DNA from 3 places in the Paenibacillus sp. FSL E2-0177 genome. Region 1 is predicted to be linked to each of the others. Evidence: a T-box and tRNA genes for the amino acid it is inferred to sense, from the RefSeq annotation. Region 1 holds a T-box; the other regions hold tRNA genes.
What was found. The T-box of region 1 lies ahead of metG (methionine--tRNA ligase). A T-box ahead of a tRNA ligase gene usually reads a tRNA of that ligase, here a tRNA-Met.
Positions count from the first base shown of each region.

Region 2: it has a tRNA-Met gene. The T-box ahead of metG (methionine--tRNA ligase) is inferred to sense a tRNA for this amino acid. The anticodon was not compared.
Region 3: it has a tRNA-Met gene. The T-box ahead of metG (methionine--tRNA ligase) is inferred to sense a tRNA for this amino acid. The anticodon was not compared.

Region 1 covers NZ_CP150307.1:4,206,742-4,209,045, forward strand. Annotated here, with positions in the region: gene metG (methionine--tRNA ligase) at 1-1,078, opposite strand, end outside; T-box leader at 1,123-1,384, opposite strand; gene MHI25_RS18715 (DUF4362 domain-containing protein) at 1,510-1,974, shown strand; gene htpG (molecular chaperone HtpG) at 2,041-2,304, opposite strand, start outside.
Region 2 covers NZ_CP150307.1:6,033,519-6,035,822, forward strand. Annotated here, with positions in the region: gene MHI25_RS26760 (AraC family transcriptional regulator) at 1-371, shown strand, start outside; tRNA gene MHI25_RS26765 (tRNA-Leu) at 507-585, opposite strand; tRNA gene MHI25_RS26770 (tRNA-Cys) at 600-673, opposite strand; tRNA gene MHI25_RS26775 (tRNA-Gly) at 683-757, opposite strand; tRNA gene MHI25_RS26780 (tRNA-Gln) at 764-838, opposite strand; tRNA gene MHI25_RS26785 (tRNA-His) at 858-933, opposite strand; tRNA gene MHI25_RS26790 (tRNA-His) at 977-1,052, opposite strand; tRNA gene MHI25_RS26795 (tRNA-Trp) at 1,076-1,149, opposite strand; tRNA gene MHI25_RS26800 (tRNA-Tyr) at 1,156-1,241, opposite strand; tRNA gene MHI25_RS26805 (tRNA-Thr) at 1,247-1,322, opposite strand; tRNA gene MHI25_RS26810 (tRNA-Phe) at 1,351-1,426, opposite strand; tRNA gene MHI25_RS26815 (tRNA-Asp) at 1,437-1,514, opposite strand; tRNA gene MHI25_RS26820 (tRNA-Met) at 1,540-1,616, opposite strand; tRNA gene MHI25_RS26825 (tRNA-Val) at 1,634-1,709, opposite strand; tRNA gene MHI25_RS26830 (tRNA-Glu) at 1,765-1,839, opposite strand; tRNA gene MHI25_RS26835 (tRNA-Ser) at 1,858-1,950, opposite strand; tRNA gene MHI25_RS26840 (tRNA-Asn) at 1,954-2,029, opposite strand; rRNA gene MHI25_RS26845 (23S ribosomal RNA) at 2,090-2,304, opposite strand, start outside.
Region 3 covers NZ_CP150307.1:1,022,495-1,024,798, reverse strand. Annotated here, with positions in the region: gene MHI25_RS04575 (YdeI/OmpD-associated family protein) at 1-406, opposite strand, end outside; tRNA gene MHI25_RS04570 (tRNA-Gly) at 508-578, opposite strand; tRNA gene MHI25_RS04565 (tRNA-Pro) at 591-664, opposite strand; tRNA gene MHI25_RS04560 (tRNA-Arg) at 697-773, opposite strand; tRNA gene MHI25_RS04555 (tRNA-Gly) at 784-858, opposite strand; tRNA gene MHI25_RS04550 (tRNA-Leu) at 866-950, opposite strand; tRNA gene MHI25_RS04545 (tRNA-Lys) at 966-1,041, opposite strand; tRNA gene MHI25_RS04540 (tRNA-Gln) at 1,049-1,123, opposite strand; tRNA gene MHI25_RS04535 (tRNA-Asp) at 1,140-1,217, opposite strand; tRNA gene MHI25_RS04530 (tRNA-Met) at 1,243-1,319, opposite strand; tRNA gene MHI25_RS04525 (tRNA-Met) at 1,391-1,467, opposite strand; tRNA gene MHI25_RS04520 (tRNA-Val) at 1,483-1,558, opposite strand; tRNA gene MHI25_RS04515 (tRNA-Glu) at 1,565-1,636, opposite strand; tRNA gene MHI25_RS04510 (tRNA-Ser) at 1,653-1,745, opposite strand; tRNA gene MHI25_RS04505 (tRNA-Asn) at 1,751-1,826, opposite strand; tRNA gene MHI25_RS04500 (tRNA-Ile) at 1,830-1,906, opposite strand; rRNA gene rrf (5S ribosomal RNA) at 1,964-2,080, opposite strand; rRNA gene MHI25_RS04490 (23S ribosomal RNA) at 2,223-2,304, opposite strand, start outside.

The DNA.
Region 1 (2,304 bases):
TGGCAATTAAGAAATAACGAATAGAATCTGGCTGATACCGCTCTAAAATATCAGGTACCCAGACCGCCCAATTTCGGCTAGTGGAGAATTTCTGCCCTTCAAGGGTTAAATATTCGCTAGATATAATCCTGTCCGGTAAATGCAGACCTCCTGCTCCTAATAACACAGCCGGCCATATTAAGGTGTGAAAAGGAATATTGTCTTTACCATGCACATAATAAGCGGTAATCGCCCCTTTTTCCTCTAACCAAAAATCCTCCCAGCTTCCTCCGGACTGTGCAGCCCACTGCTTACTGGCTGATAAATAACCACTTACCGCCTCAATCCAAACATAAATTTTTTTATCTTCAAATCCAGCCACAGGAACATCTACACCCCAAGACAAGTCTCTTGTTACCGCGCGGTCCTGCAGCTCTTCTTGTAAATAACGTTTGGTCAGTTTTATAGCGTTTTCTCTCCAAAATTGTGCTTCCTCTACATATTCCGTTAATTCAGACTGAAAATTAGATAAGCTAAGATAATAATGTTCTGTCGGCCTTTCTGTTGGTGTATTCCCACATAATTTGCAGACTCTGTCTAACAAATCGGCAGGATCTAGAATCGTAGAACAATAATCACATTGATCCCCTCGCGCCCGCTCACCACATACCGGACAAGTCCCTTCCACATATCTGTCTGGCAAAAAGCGCTGATCCACCTCGCAGTAGCATTGAGCAATGGTTTTTTTATATAAATGACCATTCTCTAGCAGCTTTGTAAACAACGCTTGCACAACCTTATGATGCTGCTGTTGATCCGTTCGAGTATATAGATCATAACTAAATCCCAGCTGTTCAAAACACTTCAGAAACTCTTCATGATATCTGCTTGCAAAAGCTCCCGGCGTAATCCCTTCATTCGCAGCCTGAACTGCTACGGGTGTGCCATGGCAATCACTGCCTGATACATATAATACGTTATCCCCTTTGGAGCGAAAATATCGTGCCAGCACATCCCCAGGCAACACACTTGATAATCTCCCCAGATGTAAAGATCCATTCGCATACGGCCAAGCGCCACCTATAAACACATTACTCATTAACCTTCTCCTCCTTTTTTTAGACAACAAAAAAACTCCCATCCACAAAGGACGAGAGTTCTACTCACGTGTTACCACCTAATTTTATAAATGCCTCATAACATTTACCTCTTCAGGTACGACGTTAATTAACGTTTATACCCTAGCACTGTAACGGATGCAGGTTCCGGCGCAGCCTACAACCCATAAGGTTTCGATGCGCAGCTCTGAGACCATATTCCCAAGGGTTTTCTTTACTCCTTTTCAGCGACCGGAGCTCTCTGTTGAAAGAATTGCCGTGGTACTCTTTCTCTTCTTTGCTTTTACATATTCAAGTAAGAGAAAATAATACTCAATTTGTTGTTTATTGTCAATGTGAAACATCAAGCTCTCTGTAACTTTTCCAGTTAATCTCCGTCTTTTATATAAATACGTTACAAGGAGGTCCCTCAGTGAAAAAAGTAAATTTGCTTACACTCTCTGTTCTTTTACTAGCAGGAGTATGGGGTTGTTCCGATCATAAAGTTAATTCTGTTCCCAAAAGTGAACCCTATACTTCCAAAGAAGCCATCAGTAGAGGGGATATTGTTTCTTTTGAAAAAGTGTACAACCTCGATAAATTCGAGAAATTTATAACTAATCTCTCCAGCAAAAAAGCAGACAATATACGCGTTACAAGTTACACAGATGAAGGCGATCCCATATTTAAGGATTTAAAATTTGACGGTAACGTGATTAATTACAGCTATGATGCTTCTAATGATGCATTCGGTGGAAGCAACACAGGAGTCAGAACCGATACCTGCTCCGAAGTGACGAGTAAAAAAAGCACACAAGGTGAAATTATCTATTCGATCAGCGGTTGTACAAATAATGACTCTGAAATTGATTACTACCTTTTTCGCACAACAAAATGAAATACTGAAATAAAAAAGACCACCCAATCAAATCATAATACAATTGGATGGTCTCTGTACTTCATATTATTTCATGATTTTGCAAATATCATTGGTGAATTGAACAGGATCACTAACCTGTAGACCTTCGATCAACAGGGCTTGGTTGTACAGCAGGTTCGTGTATAAACCGAGCTTTTCTTTGTCGTTCTCTGCTGCCGCCTTCAAGGACTGGAACACTTCGTGATGGATGTTGATTTCGAGTACCTTATCCGCTTGCACCTCTTGGCCATTCGGCATCGATTTCAGGATTTTCTCCATCTCGATTGTCAGTTCACCTTCGGCAGAGAG
Region 2 (2,304 bases), 1.8 Mb from region 1:
TCCATCTTATGAGGCTTCTTAGTGCCTCTGGATATCAATCCCCAACAGAAGATCGAGTACAATATGTCCTTAATTATATGAATGAGCATTATCGCCATAAATTGTCCGTCGAAACACTATCAGAAATGTCCGGATATAGTTACGATCGTTTTCGCCATCTATTTAAAGAACGTTTCGGGTCTTCACCCCTGCGGTATTTGCTGTTAAAACGCCTGGATTATGCAAAATCTCTATTACGTCATACTCAGATGCAAATCTCTGAAGTATCTGCTGCTGCAGGTTTTGTGAACGATGCCCAATTCTGCAATATGTTCAAACGAGAAATAGGTCTTACCCCGCGAGCATTCCGCATTAATAATCAATCAGGTTAATCACTAATCAGATTAAAAAAAGCCGTTGAAATAGAGAAACTCTCTATTCAACGGCTTACTGCTGTAAACCCAAGGACATAAAGAAAAAGGTTTGTAAGATTGCTTATAAAAGCATTCTTACAAACCTTTTTAAGATACCGGCGAGAGGACTCGAACCTCCACGGTTTCCCACTCGATTTTGAGTCGAGCGCGTCTGCCATTCCGCCACGCCGGCACATATGAACTAAATGGAGGCGCCACCCAGATTTGAACTGGGGATAAAGCTTTTGCAGAGCTTTGCCTTACCACTTGGCTATGGCGCCATGAAAACTTGGAGCGGACGACGGGAATCGAACCCGCGACCCTCGCCTTGGCAAGGCGATGCTCTACCGCTGAGCCACGTCCGCATAAAATGGCTGGGGATATAGGATTCGAACCTATGAGTGACGGAGTCAAAGTCCGTTGCCTTACCGCTTGGCTAATCCCCAATAACATTTTAAAGTAAAATGGGGCGACTGATGGGTCTCGAACCCACGAATGCCGGAACCACAATCCGGTGCGTTAACCCCTTCGCCACAGTCGCCATATTAAGTTGATATTGTTGCCATTATTCATTTTAAAGTAAATGGGGCGGCCGATGGGTCTCGAACCCACGAATGCCGGAACCACAATCCGGTGCGTTAACCCCTTCGCCACGGCCGCCATATTAAACTTTAGAAAGAACTTGGCAGGGGCAGCAGGAATTGAACCCACACCAACGGTTTTGGAGACCGTTGTTCTACCTTTAAACTATGCCCCTAAAAACTGGTGGAGGATGATGGATTCGAACCACCGAACACTCACGTGAGCAGATTTACAGTCTGATGCGTTTGGCCACTTCGCTAATCCTCCAAGGATGGTGCCGGCGAGAGGACTTGAACCCCCAACCTACTGATTACAAGTCAGTTGCTCTACCAATTGAGCTACACCGGCATGGCACTCATTCTTTTGTGATGATAAATGGTGGCTCGGGACGGAATCGAACCGCCGACACGAGGATTTTCAGTCCTCTGCTCTACCGACTGAGCTACCGAGCCATGATGAAAATGGCGGAACCGACGGGATTCGAACCCGCGATCTCCTGCGTGACAGGCAGGCATGTTAGGCCAACTACACCACGGTTCCAAAAGATATAATTGCTTAAGTTAATTGGTTGCGGGGGCAGGATTTGAACCTGCGGCCTTCGGGTTATGAGCCCGACGAGCTACCGGGCTGCTCCACCCCGCGTCAGTAAGAAAGTGTTATGGTGGAGGCTGAGGGGATCGAACCCCCGACCCTCTGCTTGTAAGGCAGATGCTCTCCCAGCTGAGCTAAGCCTCCATAAACAACAATTGTTATTGTACCAAAGTCCACTAGGATAAATCAAGTGAAGATTTGGTGACCCGTATGGGATTCGAACCCATGTTACCTCCGTGAAAGGGAGGTGTCTTAACCCCTTGACCAACGGGCCATACTAATTAAAAATTTGTGGCGGAGAGAGAGGGATTCGAACCCTCGAGACGCTTGTGGCGCCTACACGATTTCCAATCGTGCTCCTTCGGCCAAACTCGGACACCTCTCCATATGGCTCCCCGAACAGGACTCGAACCTGTGACAACTCGATTAACAGTCGAGTGCTCTACCAACTGAGCTATCAGGGAATATTCATACCAGGCTTGATGCCTGAAAACTGAATCCGAAACGAATTTGCATTCTAAGTATAGGATAAGCCCTCGACCGATTAGTATTGGTCAGCTCCATGCATTGCTGCACTTCCACCTCCAACCTATCTACCTCGTCGTCTTCAAGGGGTCTTACTAATTGGGAAATCTCATCTTGAGGGGGGCTTCACGCTTAGATGCTTTCAGCGCTTATCCCGTCCGTACGTAGCTACCCAGCCATGCTCCTGGCGGAACAACTGGTGCACCAGCGGTAC
Region 3 (2,304 bases), 3.2 Mb from region 1:
TGGTTTCCGGTCTTTTCGCCCCTTCGATCCAGCTCACATATTCCTTCCGATAGGAATAAGCCAAGCTGTTATAATATACCTCTGCCTGCTCATTGCTGCTTAGTGCGTCCAGAAAATCTTCTGGAGCTTCTATCTCTCGCAATTGATGATCTTGTTCCATTGTCACCCGAACTATATCTCCAGGTTGAGCATGGGCTAAGTCTCGCAGTTCTTTTTTCACGACCATAAAATGTTTCCCATTACCATGCGGCATGAGTGTTCCTCTATAGGGAATGTCATTCAGGCTTCCTTTAACTTGTATCCTTGATTTAGTTTCATATATTTGTTCAGCGTCAAAAGGAACCGTAAGATATGTCCAACTCCCATTCGTATCTGGTCTGACTAACCTTGCTTCAAATTCAAACATTGGCCCCTCCTCAAATAAAATCTCTAGTTCCTATTGTATCCATACGTGCTTAACTATACAAAAAAACACCCGCCTAATACCGGCAGGTGTCTCTCTTTATAAGCGGGTGATGGGAATCGAACCCACGCTATCAGCTTGGAAGGCTGAAGTTCTACCATTGAACTACACCCGCAAAGGTATAAAATCGGGATGACACGATTTGAACATGCGACCCCCTGGTCCCAAACCAGGTGCTCTACCAAGCTGAGCTACATCCCGTTAACAATACTATAACTGCTTAGTAATAAAAATGGCGCGCCCTGAGAGATTCGAACTCCCGGCCTTTTGATTCGTAGTCAAACGCTCTATCCAGCTGAGCTAAGGGCGCAAAATCTATATGGAGCGGACGACGGGAATCGAACCCGCGACCCTCGCCTTGGCAAGGCGATGCTCTACCGCTGAGCCACGTCCGCAAAAACATGGTGCGCGTGAAGGGACTCGAACCCCCACGTCGTGAAACGCCAGATCCTAAGTCTGGTGCGTCTGCCAATTCCGCCACACGCGCACACTTAAAAAAAAATGGTGAGCCATGAAGGACTCGAACCTTCGACACCCTGATTAAAAGTCAGGTGCTCTACCAACTGAGCTAATGGCTCTCATAAATGGCTGGGGATATAGGATTTGAACCTATGCATGACGGAGTCAAAGTCCGTTGCCTTACCGCTTGGCTAATCCCCAATAATAATTAACTAAATGGCGGAACCGACGGGATTCGAACCCGCGATCTCCTGCGTGACAGGCAGGCATGTTAGGCCAACTACACCACGGTTCCATAGACATAATGCATAAGTGTAAATTGGTTGCGGGGGCAGGATTTGAACCTGCGGCCTTCGGGTTATGAGCCCGACGAGCTACCGGGCTGCTCCACCCCGCGTCATTAATAAGTATATACTATTCATTTTCACCATACCAGCTTATCCCTAAACATAATGTATAAGAGTAAATTGGTTGCGGGGGCAGGACTTGAACCTGCGACCTTCGGGTTATGAGCCCGACGAGCTACCGGGCTGCTCCACCCCGCGTCAGTGAAAATAATATGGTGGAGGCTGAGGGGATCGAACCCCCGACCCTCTGCTTGTAAGGCAGATGCTCTCCCAGCTGAGCTAAGCCTCCATGATATGACCCGTATGGGATTCGAACCCATGTTACCTCCGTGAAAGGGAGGTGTCTTAACCCCTTGACCAACGGGCCATGCTAATAATTTTTATGGCGGAGAGAGAGGGATTCGAACCCTCGAGACGCTTGTGGCGCCTACACGATTTCCAATCGTGCTCCTTCGGCCAAACTCGGACACCTCTCCATAAATGGCTCCCCGAACAGGACTCGAACCTGTGACAACTCGATTAACAGTCGAGTGCTCTACCAACTGAGCTATCAGGGAATATGGTGGGCCTTAGTGGACTCGAACCACCGACCTCACCCTTATCAGGGGTGCGCTCTAACCAGCTGAGCTAAAGGCCCTTCTAAGACATATTAATATTAAGGGCAAAAAAAATACCACGGGTAATGTGGTTGTCCGCTTGGCGGCGTCCTACTCTCCCAGGACCCTTCGGTCCAAGTACCATCGGCGCTGGAGGGCTTAACGGTCGTGTTCGGGATGGGTACGTGTGGAACCCCTCCGCTATCGCCACCAAACGGGCATTTACAGCGTAAATGCTCAGGCTTAATCGCCTGAAAACTGAATCCGAAACGAATTTGCGTTTGCCCTTCTTACGGGGCCCCCGGAAAGTATTCGGAATTAGCTTCGCAGCTTCTTCTTCACTTTTTGGGGTATTTTTAGGATAAGCCCTCGACCGATTAGTATTGGTCAGCTCCATGCATTGCTGCACTTCCACCTCCAACCTATCTACCTCGTCGTC